4 regions of the Bacillus cereus group sp. MYBK79-1 genome follow, and region 4 is predicted to be linked to each of the others. Evidence: riboswitches for the same ligand, from Rfam matches in the RefSeq annotation. Region 4 holds a riboswitch; each other region holds the start of a gene.

Region 1 (4,113 bases), on a different contig from region 4:
TAAAACAGCGTCGCCCTCTTTATTGTTATACACTTGTGGTAATAAACCAGGATCAATATCCGTTTTGAATCTTAAATTTTTTGGATTATCCGCAATATCTTTTGGAGTTGCTTTAACTGGATCTACCCCATCCTTAATTTTTAAAATACCTTCTTTTTGTAAAATTGCTAAACCACGTCCATGGTCAGCAACAGAATTACTCATAATAATTGTCGCCCCGTCTGGAAGTTCTTTTAAGCTTTTATATTTTTGAGAATATACACCGATTGGCTCTAAATGAATTTTTCCTGCTACTTCAAAATCATATTTTTTATCTTTTATTTCTTTTTCTAAATATGGAATGTGCTGGAAGTAGTTTGCATCTAAATCCTTATCCGCTAACGATTTATTCGGCAACACGTAATCTTGGAATTTTTTCACTTCTAATTCAATTCCTTTTTTCTCAAGTAACGGTTTTGCCTTTTCTAAAATTTCAGCGTGCGGTACGTTAGAAGCACCGACAACAAGTTTCTTTTCATCTTTATCTTTCCCGCCACAAGCAGCTAACCCAAAAATTGAAGTTGAAATAAGTGCTGTAAGTAATAATTTTTTCATTTGAAACATCCTCCTGTTTTTTTATTATCGTTTATCTATTCGAGTCGTTAAACTATCACCAATCCACTGAATGAAAAATACAACTAGTAATACACAAATTGTCGCAACGATTGTTACATCGTTATTTCCTCGTTGGAATCCTTCTAAATAAGCAAGTGTTCCAAGACCACCAGCACCAACAACTCCCGCCATTGCCGTATAGCCTACTAAAGCAATTGTCGTAACCGTAATACCAGATACTAATGCTGGTAACGCTTCTGGAATTAACACTTTCAAAATAATTGTGCTTGTTTTTGCTCCCATTGCTTTTGAAGCTTCAATTACACCTTTATCAATTTCACGAAGTGCAATTTCAACCATTCTCGCGTAAAATGGTGCCGCTCCAATAATTAAAGCCGGAAGTGCTGCACTTGCTCCAAGAATTGTTCCAAGCAAGATCTTTGTGAATGGGATTAATAAAATAATTAAAATGATGAACGGTATCGAACGGAAAATGTTTACGAACGCTCCAATTGCTGTGTTAACCGTTTTGTTTTCCCATAAATTATCTTTCGCCGTCATGAAAAGTAACAATCCTAAAATTAGTCCTAAAACAAATGTGGCAAGAGCTGCGATTGCCGTCATATATAACGTTTCACCAGTTGCTTCTAACATTTGATTCCAATCAACATTTGTGAGTAACTTATCCATGTGCAATCACCTCCAGCTCTACTTGATCTTGATGTATCCCCTCTATCGCTTGCTGAATCGCTGTTTCCTCACCATTTAAATGAACGACTAAACTACCGTAAGAGCCGTTATTCGTTTGTGCGATATTTCCTTGCAAAATACTAACTTCTATATCACTGCGTTGCATTAATCTTTGAAGCACTGGTCTTTCTACAGCCTCACCGATAAACTGCAAACGAACGACTTTACCATCTGGATACTTTTCAATTAAACTTTCAATCGTTTCATTTGTATCTTCAGAATCCGTTAACTGCTGTACAAATCGCTTTGTAATGTCTTTCTGCGGATTGCGGAATACATCAAGTACTGGACCCGTTTCTACAATTTTTCCTTTCTCCATTACCGCCACTCGATTACAAATCTTTCGAATCACGTGCATCTCATGTGTAATAAGTACAATTGTTAAACCGAGACGCTTATTAATATCTAATAATAAATCTAAAATTTGATCTGTCGTTTCTGGATCAAGCGCTGATGTTGCTTCATCACATAAAAGCACTTGTGGGTTGTTAGCTAATGCTCTTGCAATCCCAACACGTTGCTTTTGTCCTCCGCTTAGCTGGGATGGATACGCGTCTCCTCTTCCTTCTAATCCAACAAGATGAATTAACTCATCCACACGTTTTCTTCTCTTCGCTTTATCAACACCTGCAATTTCAAGTGGGAACTCGATATTTTCACGTACAGTTCGTGACCAAAGTAAATTGAAGTGCTGAAAAATCATTCCAATTTCTTGCCTTGCCTTACGAAGTTCACTTCCTGTAATTGCTGAAATCACGCGATTTGCAATTGTAATTTGGCCAGAAGTTGGTTTCTCTAACTGATTGAATAATCTGATTAAAGAACTTTTCCCAGCACCACTATATCCGATAACACCAAATATTTCGCCTTTGTCTATTTTTAAATTGGCATTATCTACAGCAGTGACATCACCGCTTTTTGCTTTATATATTTTCTTTACATTCTCTAATAGAATCATGGTGTATCACCCCTTTTTTGTTTGGATCGACTCCGCAATTTTTTATGTTTAATGCGTGTAGTCCACCGTTATCACTACTTTTATTATTTGAATGTCCTCCACATTCAAACAATAAAAAAACCTTTCCGCTTTAGAGAAGCAGAAAGGTTTATATGCGTATATAACAACATTATCCCTCTCTCTCATCTCTCAAAGCATTTGCTTTGCAGGAATTGGCACCATTTCAACATAAGTTGACGGTTGCCGGGCTTCACAGGGCACAGTCCCTCCACCTCTCTTGATAAGAGAAATCAGATTACATTTTCGTCTGATTTGTAATTTATGAAATTGTCTATATTTTATGAATTGAATTGTATCAACATCCACACACCATGTCAACAGAAATTTTCGTAAAAAATGAAACTTCAGAATTTTAAGCACCTACTGACATCGGTTTACATATATGAAACATCGATTCAACTAATAGCATCGTTCGATACGTTCCCGAATACTGTACACGTCCATCGTTCATTAACATTTGCAATCGTACATTTCCGTTCACCAATTGTTTTACATCTTCCTCATCTACACAAACGATTTGCTCTGTTCCTCGTTCCTCATGTAGCAGCTCTATATAATCTCTTGAAATTTGTAACGAACAGCTTTCATCTCCAAAGCGGAAATTAACAGTTTTTTCTCCTTGTCTTAAAAGCGGTTCTAAATGATATTGACCATTAGCGTAATTTACAAATGATTGCAGCAAAGAATATAATTTCACCCTAAATCACATCCTTCATATCACTTTCTATTACTCATACCATTCCCTCTCACTAAAGAGCAATCCTGTTACTTTCGCTCGACAAATACTGTAACCACCCTGCATCTCGACATATTTCCCGAGAAATATGTCGAGGCGGCAAAAACTTTGCCGCCTACTTTAATTCCGTATATAAATATTCAACCGAATGAAATGCGTATATCTTCTTCATGAGTGTCCCATTTTCAAAAACAAGTAAACAAGGTACACTTTCAATACCATACTCTTTCGCTAAATGCGGAGCATAATTTAAATCTAACATTCCAATTTTCAAGTCTTCAATTGTCATCTCAACGACTGTTAACATCTTTTTTGCTAATTGGCATGTTCCACACATTGGAGTATATACATATAACACTGTTTTTTCTTCGTTCTCTATTAGGGCTGTTGCTTCGGCTCCTGTCCAGTCAATCACTTCTATCATTCCTTACCGTAAATATTCTGTATAAACGTCAATGTCAGCTCCCCATAATACATTTGCTAAGTGTGAAGATGGCGCAGTTGCCACTTCCCGGTACGAGCGATCAATGTAAATATGCTCTGCTTGCGGAAATTCTTTTCGAAATTGTTTCCTTAACTTTTCTCCAGCATCATCAGCATCCACTAGTACATACACTTCCTTATCAAAAAACTGATCAATGAGCTCATCCATTTTCGACAAACCAATTGTACCATTTGTACAAACAATTTCCACTGGTTCCCGAATAATAGATTCAATCTTTTTTCTGTCTGATTTACCTTCTACAATAATGACTTTTTCTACATAAATCATATGTCATCACCCGATCACCATATACTATACAACCTTTAACTTAGTATATAGTATATTCGTTATTTTCATGTTGTTTCCTGTTTATTTTTGCAAAAGAAAAGCGCAAGCAGCTCGTTCAGAACAAGAGGGCACCCGAACTCGTGAACTAGAGGCGCTTTTTGCCTCAAGTGAAAGAGTGAAATGACCGACTGTCCTAGCTGCTGGAGATGGACAATAAAAACTTAGACGAAAAAGTTTTTTCAA
Region 2 (4,113 bases), on a different contig from region 4:
CCCTAATACCATAGACGCGGAATTATTCGCAATAATTTCCCCTTTACAGAGAACAATCGCTCTGTCAGTATATTCTAAAGCGAGATTCATGTCGTGTGTGATAAAAATAAAAGATATTCCCTTTGAAGCTAGTTTTCTAATAAACGACATAAACTGTTTATAATGATAATAATCTTGTCCCGCTGTCGGTTCATCTAAAATGATAAGTTTCGGATTTGTTGTTAGTGCAGATGCTATTGTTACTCTCTTTTTTTGTCCATAACTTAATGCCTGAATTGGCCAATTTCGAAATGGATACAAACCACAAATTTTTAACGCTTCTTCCGCTCTAAGTTTAATCTCTTTCTTTGAAAATTTTTTCAATTTTAATGAAAATGAAACTTCTTCTATAACAGTAGGTTGTGTAATCATATGATTTGGATTTTGCATCACATAACATATAACCTCACCCCGTTTACGAATAGACCAAGAATTGATATTTACTCCATCAATTAAAATCCTATTATTATTTGTTTTGTTTATCCCTATAAGACTATGAGCTAATGTTGATTTACCCGCTCCATTATGGCCCAAAAGTGCTACAATTTCCCCTTCATATATGGAGAAATTTACATTGTCTAATACTTTTTGTTTATTAGGATATGAGAATGATAAATTCTCTACTTTCAATAATTCTTTTATTATAGGAGTGTCTTTACAAAAAGCTTGCTTCTCCATCCACTCATTTATTACGCTACTAACACTTTCCCTTTGAAGATTTTTAATGGGGTATATTACGTCATTATTACTATCAAACTGTAATCTCTTTAATACTTCTATGTACATGGGCTCTCTTAAGCCGATAGATGGTAATATACTTGACGTTAAAATCTCTTCTGGAGTGCCTATCGCAACAATTTCCCCTTCTTCCATTAAAATGATTTTATCTAAATCTAGATTTAACAGTTCTTCTATTCGATGTTCAATAATTACGATTGTTTTATTATATTGTTTATGTATATCTTTAATAAGTTCTATTGTATGTAAGCTACTTACAGGATCTAAATTCGCTAAAGGTTCATCGAACAATAATATATCCGCATTCGTTGTTAACAAACCTGCTAAAGAAACAGTTTGTTTTTGCCCTCCAGATAATTCATGCGGGCTTTGTTTATGAAAAGTATGCATCTTTACCTTTTTTAATGAGTCCGAAACAATCTTTTTCATATTATCCTGATTTACACATTCATTTTCTAAATAAAAAGCTACATCTTCTTCCACTGTAAGACCAATAAATTGAGCATCTTGATCTTGCAAAATTGTTCCTACTTGTTTACTCTGTTCAAAAACACTCTCTTTCCTCGGATCTTTTCCAGCAATCAAAATATTACCAGTACTAATTCCTTCATAAGAAAACGGGATAAGCCCATTGATACAATGAGCTAACGTTGATTTCCCTGAACCACTTCGTCCAGCAACTAGCACTTTTTCTCCAGGAAATATATGAAATGTAATGTCTTTTACAGTAGGCTGCGCCGCACGCTCATATTGAAAGCTAAATTGTTCAAAAGAAATAATTGGTTGCATGTTAACATCCCTACTTTTCAATTTTTAAATGTGTATGTTTCTTATTTGATTTAGCTAGACCTATTGTAATTGGCAATCCAAGAACTAAAAATACAATAACATCAGCAATTGTAGCTCCTAATACTTGTATAACAATTTTGTCAAACGGTTCTCCCATTACAATAATATCGAATGCCCCAGCAAATATAATTGCAATGACAATACCAATTAACCCAATAATGGATAAATAAGAAATATCCCCCTTATTATATGTTCCGTTTTTCACACTAAAGCCCACTCTTTTTTGAATGAGCCCCATTGCAAAGCCGATAATGCCTGAACTAATTACCCACCCCCACCAAATACCCCAACCAGCAATTGTATCCGTTACGGTATGACCGATAAGTCCTATTAACAGTCCTGCTACTGGGCCAAATAACGCTCCAAAAACAGTTAAAATAGCTAATGCAGGTTTAATAAATGTATTTGGTGCAATAGAAAATCCCCAAAGTCCTAATATCCCGTATAATGCTGCTCCAATTCCGATTGCCACTACTAACTTCGTTGATAATTTGTTCATTACAATTCCCCTCTCATACTAGTCAACTTTTATTACTCTATATTTATTTTGGAAATGAATTATGCATCAACACTTCCTTTCTATACAACAAAAAATGACCTCTTATATAAGAGGTCATTTTCTTTCACGTTCAAGAATCCTCTTATCTTTCAAAAAACACATCGTGTCTTCTGCGGAATTAGCACCTTCCTATAAATATACATAGGGGTTGCTGAGGTTTCATAGGGCCGTTCCCTTCACCTCTCTGGATAAGTATTAATTTGTAATTCGTATTATGGCACTAAGAAGAATAAATTTCAACACTTTTCTAATTATTTTTATTTTTTATTTAACGGTACATTTAAATCATTGTATTCTTATCGGGATTATGAAATAATAAATTCAAAATAGTTACGGGAGGAATGTACGATGAAAGTAATCGGTTTAATTGGTGGACTAAGTTGGGAATCTACATCGTTATACTATAAACATATTAATACACTTACACTCTCTCAATATGATCAAAATGCAAAACTTGTTTTATATAGCATGGACTTTGGTGAAGTAACTACTTTATTACAAAATCATCAATACGAAGAAGTGAAAAACGAACTAATCACAGTTGCAAAAAAGGTTGAAAAATCCGGAGCTGATTGTTTATTAATGTGTTCCAATACGGTCCATTTATTTGCTGAGGAAGTAGAAAATGCAATATCAATACCACTTCTTCACATTGGTGATGTAAGTGCTAAAGAAATGGTAGAACAGAATATACAGCGTATCGGACTATTGGGTACGAAACAAACGATGGAACAAGACTTCTATAAATCACGTCTAGCAAATTTTAATATTGAGACAATCATCCCAAATGAAGAGGAAAGAAATTTTATTCATCATGTTATTTTAAATGAATTAAGTAAAGGAATTATTTCAGAAACATCAAAAGAAAAACTTTTACAAATTACAAAATCATTAATTCAAAACGGCGCAGAAGGTATATTGCTAGGATGCACTGAAATACCATTGCTCATTTCCCAAAACGACCTTACTGTACCTGTTTTTGATACCGCGTTTTTACATGCAAATACTGCTGTGCAGTTTGCAGTATAATAATATAAAAGCATAAAGGTAGAGCCTCTATGCTTTTATATTGTCCACACTATTTATTTAAAAGAGATTTTATAACTGCAATTGCTTCTTTAGTACCACCACATTCTAAAAAACTATCATTCAGTTTTCGTATACCATGTTTATACTTTTCATTTGAAAGAACGTCTGTTACCGCTTCATTTAAAGTTTGCACATTAACATGTTCTTTCAATAATCGATGTGCTGCTTCAAGTTCAGTTAATCTTTGAGCTATCATACTTACTACTTTAGATTGATAAATAATTGTCAGTTAATAAATTAAAAAAGGCATCTACATAAGTAGATGCCTAACCGTGATAAGGAGTGTTCTGTGAGGTTAGAATAAGCTTTTCAGCTTGTCCTATGCTATCAATATATGATTTATTTTATAAAGTGTGCATAGTTGATAGAAGATTTTATCCTTCTCTATCATCCATTTTGAATCTATTCCTAAATAAGACGACTCTAGTTTCTATAACATTTCATATGTTTTAACCTTCTTGAGAGCTATCTATTTTTGTAGTTCCTCCAGTCAATCGCTTATTTTTTAATTCAAAATAAGCATCTAAAACTTCTTTTCCAATATCAGAGTTAATACCAGATTTATCATTAATAACCCACGGCACAACTACAGAGAATGCTACTTCAGGATTATCATACGGCGCATATCCTGCTAACGTTAAATTATAGCATTCTCTTCGCTCACCTTTTTCATTTCTTCCAATATCACTTTCTCCGCCGTATACTGTCTGTGCTGTCCCTGTTTTACCTGCTGGCTTATAAGATGTTTTTTGGAACGCCCTTACTCCTGTTCCATCACCTTCTTGGAATACCCTTCTAAATCCTTCTTTTACTTGATTTATATATTCCTCTTTCATATC
Region 3 (4,113 bases), on a different contig from region 4:
GACTGTTATATATCATAAGAAGAAGAGTGTCTATCGTTGTAATCATAATGTAAAGAAAATTTTATAAAATTGCTAAGTTTTGTCGGAATTTATCATTTTCCAACGATAATTGTCATGGTACATGCATTTTTTGTTCGTGTAACAAGGATGTATTTTTGGTATTTTTTGTTAAATAAAGGAAAAATATAATTATTTTATATAGTAAAATTTTAGATAGAAATCCTATAAAACACTCATAAGGAATCGTTCTCATGTGAGGTTTTCTGACATGGGTTTTGTTTTTGTCAAGAAAATTATTTGCGCTCGGGCAAACTTATTTTGTTGTCAGATTTAAAATTTTGATTTATGATTTTCAACAGGGACAAAATGTAGTGAATTGTCGAATAATATGTAATACTCTTAATTTCAAGTTTTATAGATATAGAATGAGAGGTAGAGTGACACATCGAAGAGGGGGTTACAACAAGTATGAAAAGAATAGGACTTGCATGGCAAATATTAATTGGTCTTGCACTAGGTATTGCAGTTGGGGCGATTTTCTTTGATAATCCAGCTGTTGTGAAATACTTACAACCAATTGGCGATATTTTCATCCGATTAATTAAGATGATCGTTGTGCCGATTGTTGTAGCAAGTATTGTTGTTGGAGTTGCTGGTGTTGGTGATGTAAAAAAATTAGGCCGACTAGGCGGAAAAACAATTATTTACTTTGAAATTATTACAACAATTGCAATTGTTGTTGGTCTATTAATAGCGAATATTTTCCAACCAGGAAAAGGCGTAAATATGGAGCAGTTAACAAAGACAGATATTTCAAAATATACACATACGACAGAGCAGGTACAAAGTCATTCATTTGCAGATACATTTGTAAATATTGTTCCAACGAATATTATGAAGTCATTAGCTGATGGAGATATGCTTGCTATTATCTTCTTCTCTGTACTATTCGGTTTAGGTGTAGCAGCAATTGGTGAAAGAGGAAGACCAGTTCTTCAATTTTTCCAAGGTGTAGCTGATGCAATGTTTTACGTAACGAACCAGGTTATGAAATTTGCACCATTTGGTGTATTTGCACTAATCGGTGTTACAGTTTCTACATTTGGTCTTGCGTCATTAATTCCATTAGGGAAATTACTAATTGTCGTATACGGAGCAATGATCTTCTTCGTTGTAGTTGTCTTAGGACTTACAGCGAAAATATTTGGAATTAACATTTTCCAATTCTTCAAGATTTTAAAAGACGAACTGATCTTAGCATACTCTACAGCAAGTTCAGAAACAGTTTTACCGAAAATCATGGAGAAAATGGAGAAGTTCGGTTGTCCGAAAGCAATTACATCTTTCGTTATTCCGACAGGTTATTCATTTAACTTAGATGGATCAACTTTATATCAAGCGATTGCAGCTATTTTCTTAGCGCAAATGTACGGTATTGATTTATCTATTTCTCAACAAGTTACATTATTACTTGTATTAATGGTTACATCAAAAGGTATTGCGGGTGTACCGGGCGTATCATTCGTTGTATTATTAGCGACACTTGGTACAGTAGGTATTCCAGCTGAAGGTTTAGCCTTCATCGCTGGTATTGACCGTATTTTAGATATGGCTCGTACAGCAGTTAACGTTGTAGGTAACTCTTTAGCAGCTGTAGTTATGTCTAAGTGGGAAGGTCAGTATGATGCTGAAAAAGGACAAGCTTATTTGAAAGAAATTTCTAATAAGCAAGCAGCTTAATTATAATTTGAACAAGCTCTCACATAATATGTGGGGGCTTTTCTATATAGAAGGGGAGCGGACGTAATGAAACGTAAATATGGTGACGGTTCTTCGTGGAAGCGACTACTAGAGAAGGATTATACGGTTAAGCGAGTAGAAGAAGGAATGCTAGGAATACTGGAAATAAAAAAAGTTAGAGAGCCTAGTTGTAAAGAATATGATGGTAAAGAACTTTGTATTGCAGGGAATCAATATACGTGGATTCAATATTTCATAAAAGGGAAAAACTTTGCGATTACAGCTATGTTAGATGATCAGAAAAAATTAGTGCAATATTACATCGATGTGGCAAAAGAATATAAAATTGACGACCGTGGTTTACCGTATTTTGATGATTTATATTTAGATGTAGTATTATTACCGAACGGTAAGGTGTATGTACTAGATGAAGATGAGCTAGAGGATGCTTATAAAAGTGGCAATGTTACAAAAGAAGAGTATGAGTTAGCTTGGTACACCACGAAATGGATAATAGATGCAATAAAAAATAGTGAATTTTATTGGATTTCAATATTGGAAGAAGAAATCAAAAAGTTAAAATGATTGTTGTATTCAAATTTTTGCATAATTACCAAAAAAATCTATACAAAAAATAATTGACTTTTGTTTTGTAAGCGAGTAAAGTTAGGGAAGAAATTACTATTAAAAAATAAATATGAAACCTTCTTATAAAGAGAGGCGGAGGGACTGGCCCTACGATGCCTCGGCAGCGGACTCGATTTCAGAGTGCTGTGCCAAATCCAGCAAGCATGTGCTTGAAAGATGAGAAGAGCGTTTCTTATACATGTATAAGACCTCTTCTCATTGGAAGAGGTCTTTTGTTATTTATTAGAAAAAGGTTGAAACTAGGGAGAGATGGTACTTTGAAAGAAACGAGAGGAAATGGTTTGGCTTTATTACCACTTGGGATATTTTTGGCGCTATTTATTGGTTCTGGAATTATTACAGGTGATTTCTATAAATTGCCGATACTTGTAGCAATTTCAATTGCTGTAGGAGTCGCTTTAGCAATGAATCGTAAAGAAAGCTTTAATGTAAAAGTAGAACGATTTGCTAAAGGTGCAGGGAACCCAGATATTATGATTATGGTTCTGATTTTTGTACTGGCAGGAGCGTTTTCTGAAACAGCAAAAGGGATGGGCGGCGTTGATTCTACAGTTAACTTAGCGTTATCCATTTTACCGCAAGGGTTTATCGTGGCTGGAATTTTTGTTATAGGTGCATTTATTTCATTAGCGATGGGAACTTCAATGGGAACAATAGCTGCATTAGCACCAATTGCTGTAGGGATTAGTGGGCAAACTGATATCTCCATTGCACTTACGATGGCTACTGTTGTTGGCGGGGCGATGTTTGGTGATAATTTATCATTTATTTCAGATACAACAATCGCAGCAGTACGCTCACAAGGAACAGAAATGAAAGATAAGTTTAAAACGAACTTTTTAATTGTATTACCAGCAGCTATTATTACAATTGTACTGTTAGTAATACTTACTTTAGGAAGCGATACGCAAGTTAAAGCGCATAGCTTTGACTGGATAAAGATTTTACCGTATGCAGGAGTACTGATTACAGCGTTACTTGGCTGGAATGTACTTATTGTATTAACTGGTGGAACGGTACTATCTGGCGTTATCGGTCTTTTAGATGGCAGTTACACGTTAGAGAGTTTCTTTAAAAGTGTAACGACTGGAATGGGCGGTATGATGGAGTTAGTATTACTGGCTATTTTAATTGGCGGTATGGTCGAACTGATTCAATATAATGGTGGCATCCAATATTTAATGAATATTTTAACACGTAATATTCGTTCTAAAAAAGGAGCAGAGTTTGGTATTGCTGGTTTAGTAGGTATGACGAATATGTGTACAGCCAATAATACGATTTCTATTATCTTTACAGGTCCACTTGCGAAAAACATTGCAGATCAGTATGAAATTGATCCACGTAAATCAGCGAGTGTATTAGATCTTTTCTCATGTTGTGTGCAAGGATTAATACCGTACGGCGCGCAAATGTTAACAGCAGCAGGATTTGCGGCGTTATCTCCGATTGAATTGTTACCATATGCGTTTTATCCGATCTTAGTTGGAGTATGTGGAATCATTTCTATATTAATTGGTTTCCCGAGGTTTTCTAAAGTGGCGGGAAAGAAAGAGTATCATAAAACAGCGTAATTAAAATGAAGTTTATGAATCGTAACGAAAGCCGTACAGAGAATATTCTCTGTACGGCTTTTTATATGCGATAAAAGGGCGAATGTTCCTACTCCTACCATATGTTTTTACAAAAGGCTGAATGCAACTCGGTCTTAAGTCTGAGTCGAAA
Region 4 (4,113 bases):
AAAAATGATAAAGCACGGGCTACTTCAGTTTTTTCACCTTGCATATGAATGATCAGTTTCCCATATGCTTCATGTTTTAACTGTGTAATATTACCGGATAAAATATTCGGATACACTTGAAAACGTTTTGTAGCGATAGCTAACGCTGGTTCGCCAGAAGAGTTTCCTATAAATGAAAGTGTTACGATTTCTCCGGTTCTTTGTAGCTCTTTCTGTACGTCTTCTGGAATCTTCGCTGCAAATGCACTATTTACGAATTTCTTCGTTGTTACATGTTGTGGGTTTGTGAAGATATCCTTTACAGTCCCGCTTTCGACTACTGCTCCATATTCCATAACAGCAACTCGGTCACATATACGCTGGATGACATTCATTTCATGTGTAATTAATAAAATTGTAATCCCGATTTCTTCGTTAATCTTTAATAATAGATCAAGAATAGATTCCGTTGTTTCTGGGTCTAAAGCGCTCGTTGCTTCGTCACTTAATAACACTTCTGGTTCATGTGATAGTGCACGTGCAATGGCAACACGTTGTTTCTGACCACCAGAAAGTTCACTCGGATAGGCATCTTTTCGATTAAAAAGATCGACAATACGTAAATACTTTTCTACCCTTTTTTCAATTTCATTTTTGGGAAGACCAGATAGACGTAACGGTAATGCGATATTTTCATAAACTGTAACGGTTTTAAGTAAATTAAATCCTTGAAAAATCATCCCGATTTTTTGTCTCGCTTTTGCGAGTCCTTTTGCTGATAAAGTTGTTAAGTCTTGGTCGTTTACAATGATATTTCCTGTCGTTGGTTTTTCTAATAAATTTACACATCGAATTAATGTACTTTTACCAGCACCGCTATATCCAATGATTCCAAATACTTCGCCCTTTTTTACCTGAAGGGAAGTAGGTTTAAGAGCTTCTACATTCCCTTGTTTTGTTGTGAATACTTTGGATACATTTTTTAATTCAATCATTATCGTCAGCTCCTACCAAGACGGTAAAACAGAACCATCAAATTTTTTCTCGATAAATTCTTTTATTTCTTTAGATTGATACGCTTTCTTTAATTTATTTACAACAGCATCATCTTTATTTTCAGTACGAACAACGACCCAGTTCACATATGGTGAATCTTTTCCTTCACGGAAGATAGAATCTTTCGCAGGGCTTAATTTTGCACCTAATGCAAAGTTTGTATTAATTGCAGCTGCTTTCACTTCACTTAGTTGTGTCGGTAATTGAGATGCCTCTAATTCAACAATCTTTAAGTTTTTTGGATTTTCAATTACATCTTTCGCAGTCGCTTTTTCTGTCGCCTTTGGATCTACTTTTAAAACTCCTGCTTTTTCAAATAGCTTTAAAGCTCGAAGTTCATTCGTTGGATCATTTGGCACAGCAATCGCATCGCCCTCTTTTAAGTCTTTTACATCTTTTAAGCTTTTAGAATATACGCCCATAGGGAATGTCACTGTTGAAAATACTTCTGTTAATTTCATATTGCGTTCCGCTTTAAATACGTCTAAATATGATTTCGTTTGATAGCTATTTACATCGAGGCTTTTTTCATCTAAAGATACGTTTGGTGCTACATAATCATTAAATACTTTTACATCAATTTCGAGACCTTCTTTCGCTGCTACTTCTTTTACCTTTTCAAAAATTTGTTCATGCGGTCCACCCGTTACGCCGACAGTAATCTTTTTATCATCTAATGCTTTTACCTCTTTATCAGAATTAGCACCACATGCACCTAACAATAATACTGCTCCACTTACAATGCTTAATAATACTTTTTTCATCTATAATTCCCCCTTCATATACGTTCCAAAATAAAAAGCACCTCTCAAAAATAAGAGAGGTGCCGAATAGACAAGATAGGTTCCTCTCTTATCTTCCAAAACGAAAACTCGTTTTGCAGGAATTAGCACCTTAGCTTATACGTCATAAGCTCGGTTGCCGGGCATCATCGGGCCAGTCCCTCCGCCACTCTTGATAAGAGTATGTGTATGTAGTTTTTAAATATGGTACTAATAGTAAATCTTACAAAAAGAATTGTCAATGTTATTTTCTGAATATATTTTATTTTAAGGTAATCGAAACATTCCCCTTCTTATGTCCCTTTTCCACATATATATGGGCTTCAGCAATTTCTTCTAATCGGTAAGTTCTATCAATAACGGGCTTTAGTTTTTCCGTTTCGACTAGTTTCTTTAATAGAATCATATCGTCTTTACTTACCTTTGCCATCATTCCATTCACAGATACATATTTACCATGGGGTGTTAATGTATTTGTACAAAGGGATTTTTTATACTTCCCAACTGCATCAAATATAATATCGTAGCGCTCGCACCGCTTAGTAAAATCTTCTTTCGTATAATCAATTACTTTATCAGCTCCTAAAGATTGAACGAGTTCGAGATTTGAATTACTACAAACAGCCGTAACGGTCGCACCGAAATATTTAGCAAGTTGTACAGCAGCTGTTCCTACTGAACCAGATGCGCCATATATAAGTACTTGTTGCCCTTTTTTTATACGGCCCTTTCTCAGGAAATGCAATGCTGAAGTTCCACCAAAAGGAATAACTGCCGCTTCTTCATACGTCACATTGGTAGGTTTTAATGTTATTAGTCCACTTTCATGTACGCATGTGTACTCGGCATAACCACCGACATTAAGCTCTGTTAATGCAAAAACTTGGTCTCCTTTTTCAAATTGAGTTACATCTGTTCCTATTTCTTCGATTTCACCAGCTAGCTCCACGCCGAGTATAGGTTTTCTTGGTTTTTTAAAACCTAATATAATCCGCATAGGAATCCAAAATAAAAGGGGGCTATTAAAGCCGCGCATTCTACAATCTCCAGTTGTTACACTTGTTGCGTGAATTTTAATTAATACTTCGTTCTTTTTAGGTGTAGGTTTCTCTATATTTTGAAGCTGGAGAACGTTAGGTGGTCCATACCGTGTGCAAATGATCGCCTTCATAATGACCTCCTGAAATGAGTTGTTGTTATTTACATCATATTTAAACTCTTTATCAAACATGTCGCTATATAGCGAATAAAGATTAAAAATTATATAGATTTCATAGGAAAAGAGGTGATATTATTTTTGGAAAGGGGGCGACATTATGAAAAGATTTATTTTTATTTCAAGTTTAGTGTTTGCAATCAGTCTAGGTGCAGGGTGTAGTAACGAGAAAACAACAAAGACTGATGAACCGAAAAAAGAAGCCGTGCAGAAAGAAAAAGAATTAGCAGCGAAGGATGTTTTCAAGAAAACGAATGACGCTTTTAAAAATGAAGAACATGTAACGATGACATATGATGTAGGGGTAAAAGCTGAAGGAACAGAGATGGATATATTAAAGGCTAAGATGCAATTAGAGCCAAAGACAAAGAATTCTCGTTCTGAAATGAATATTTCTGGTACAGATGTTGTAGTGTATACTGTGGATGGTAAAGTTGCTGGTGAGGTGAAAAACCCTAATACAGGAGAAGTTATAACCGTACCAGAGGAGCAATTAAACGCTGGTGGAATGAAAGCGACTCAAGATATTATAGATAAATTAGAAGTACCGGAAGTAGTTTTAGATAAAATGAAGATGGAGAAAAGCGGAGATAAATATAAACTGAAATTTACATTAAAAGGGCAAGAAACAGAAAGTATGTTAACTAGCATGGATGAAACGCAGAAGAAAATGTTACAAGCACAAAATGCGAAGATAGAAGAAGTGGATGCAGAATATATCATTACAAAAGATTTTAAATATGAATCAGCAAAGATAGACATGATTATGAGTGGTGGTAATGGTGGGGATAAAGCACACATTATTACGAACGCAAAATATACGTCGTATGAAAAGTTTGACCCGATACAATTGCCAGCAGCAAAATGATAGTTTTGATGAGAGAGGGGCCTAAAATAAGGTTTCTCTCTTTTTTATTCATACTTTCTTTTTAAGAAAATAGGTACAATATGAAGAGAAAGAATTATAGAAGAGGAGAGTGTCATTTGAAAAAAAGAAAGATAGTAGTTGTCATTGTAGCGTATATAGTGTTACTTGCGACTTCTATATATACATACAAGGAGCAACTGGAGCATCCTATT

What was found. Region 4 has a riboswitch for S-adenosylmethionine ahead of ACTFOB_RS23075 (MetQ/NlpA family ABC transporter substrate-binding protein). Riboswitches for the same ligand answer to the same signal wherever they lie in the genome.
Positions count from the first base shown of each region.
Region 1: linked by a shared signal. The riboswitch ahead of ACTFOB_RS12340 (methionine ABC transporter ATP-binding protein) and the one ahead of ACTFOB_RS23075 (MetQ/NlpA family ABC transporter substrate-binding protein) in region 4 are both predicted to bind S-adenosylmethionine.
Region 2: linked by a shared signal. The riboswitch ahead of ACTFOB_RS01510 (ECF-type riboflavin transporter substrate-binding protein) and the one ahead of ACTFOB_RS23075 (MetQ/NlpA family ABC transporter substrate-binding protein) in region 4 are both predicted to bind S-adenosylmethionine.
Region 3: linked by a shared signal. The riboswitch ahead of ACTFOB_RS14225 (Na+/H+ antiporter NhaC family protein) and the one ahead of ACTFOB_RS23075 (MetQ/NlpA family ABC transporter substrate-binding protein) in region 4 are both predicted to bind S-adenosylmethionine.

Region 1 is NZ_JBQAEO010000006.1:73,742-77,854, forward strand. It holds gene metQ (methionine ABC transporter substrate-binding lipoprotein MetQ) at 1-594, opposite strand, end outside; gene ACTFOB_RS12335 (methionine ABC transporter permease) at 619-1,284, opposite strand; gene ACTFOB_RS12340 (methionine ABC transporter ATP-binding protein) at 1,277-2,302, opposite strand; SAM riboswitch class I at 2,482-2,589, opposite strand; gene ACTFOB_RS12345 (hypothetical protein) at 2,715-3,059, opposite strand; gene ACTFOB_RS12350 (thioredoxin family protein) at 3,214-3,522, opposite strand; gene ACTFOB_RS12355 (toprim domain-containing protein) at 3,526-3,870, opposite strand.
Region 2 is NZ_JBQAEO010000001.1:278,273-282,385, forward strand. It holds gene ACTFOB_RS01505 (ABC transporter ATP-binding protein) at 1-1,566, opposite strand, end outside; gene ACTFOB_RS01510 (ECF-type riboflavin transporter substrate-binding protein) at 1,577-2,125, opposite strand; SAM riboswitch class I at 2,265-2,380, opposite strand; gene ACTFOB_RS01515 (aspartate/glutamate racemase family protein) at 2,534-3,214, shown strand; partial or broken gene ACTFOB_RS01520 (macrolide family glycosyltransferase) at 3,264-3,476, opposite strand; gene ACTFOB_RS01525 (peptidoglycan D,D-transpeptidase FtsI family protein) at 3,724-4,113, opposite strand, start outside.
Region 3 is NZ_JBQAEO010000007.1:170,631-174,743, reverse strand. It holds gene gltP (glutamate/aspartate:proton symporter GltP) at 469-1,740, shown strand; gene ACTFOB_RS14230 (DUF402 domain-containing protein) at 1,807-2,325, shown strand; SAM riboswitch class I at 2,446-2,551, shown strand; gene ACTFOB_RS14225 (Na+/H+ antiporter NhaC family protein) at 2,646-3,962, shown strand.
Region 4 is NZ_JBQAEO010000020.1:18,206-22,318, forward strand. It holds gene ACTFOB_RS23070 (methionine ABC transporter ATP-binding protein) at 1-974, opposite strand, end outside; gene ACTFOB_RS23075 (MetQ/NlpA family ABC transporter substrate-binding protein) at 987-1,799, opposite strand; SAM riboswitch class I at 1,885-1,999, opposite strand; gene ACTFOB_RS23080 (NAD(P)-dependent alcohol dehydrogenase) at 2,080-2,988, opposite strand; gene ACTFOB_RS23085 (hypothetical protein) at 3,134-3,901, shown strand; gene ACTFOB_RS23090 (FAD-binding oxidoreductase) at 4,018-4,113, shown strand, end outside.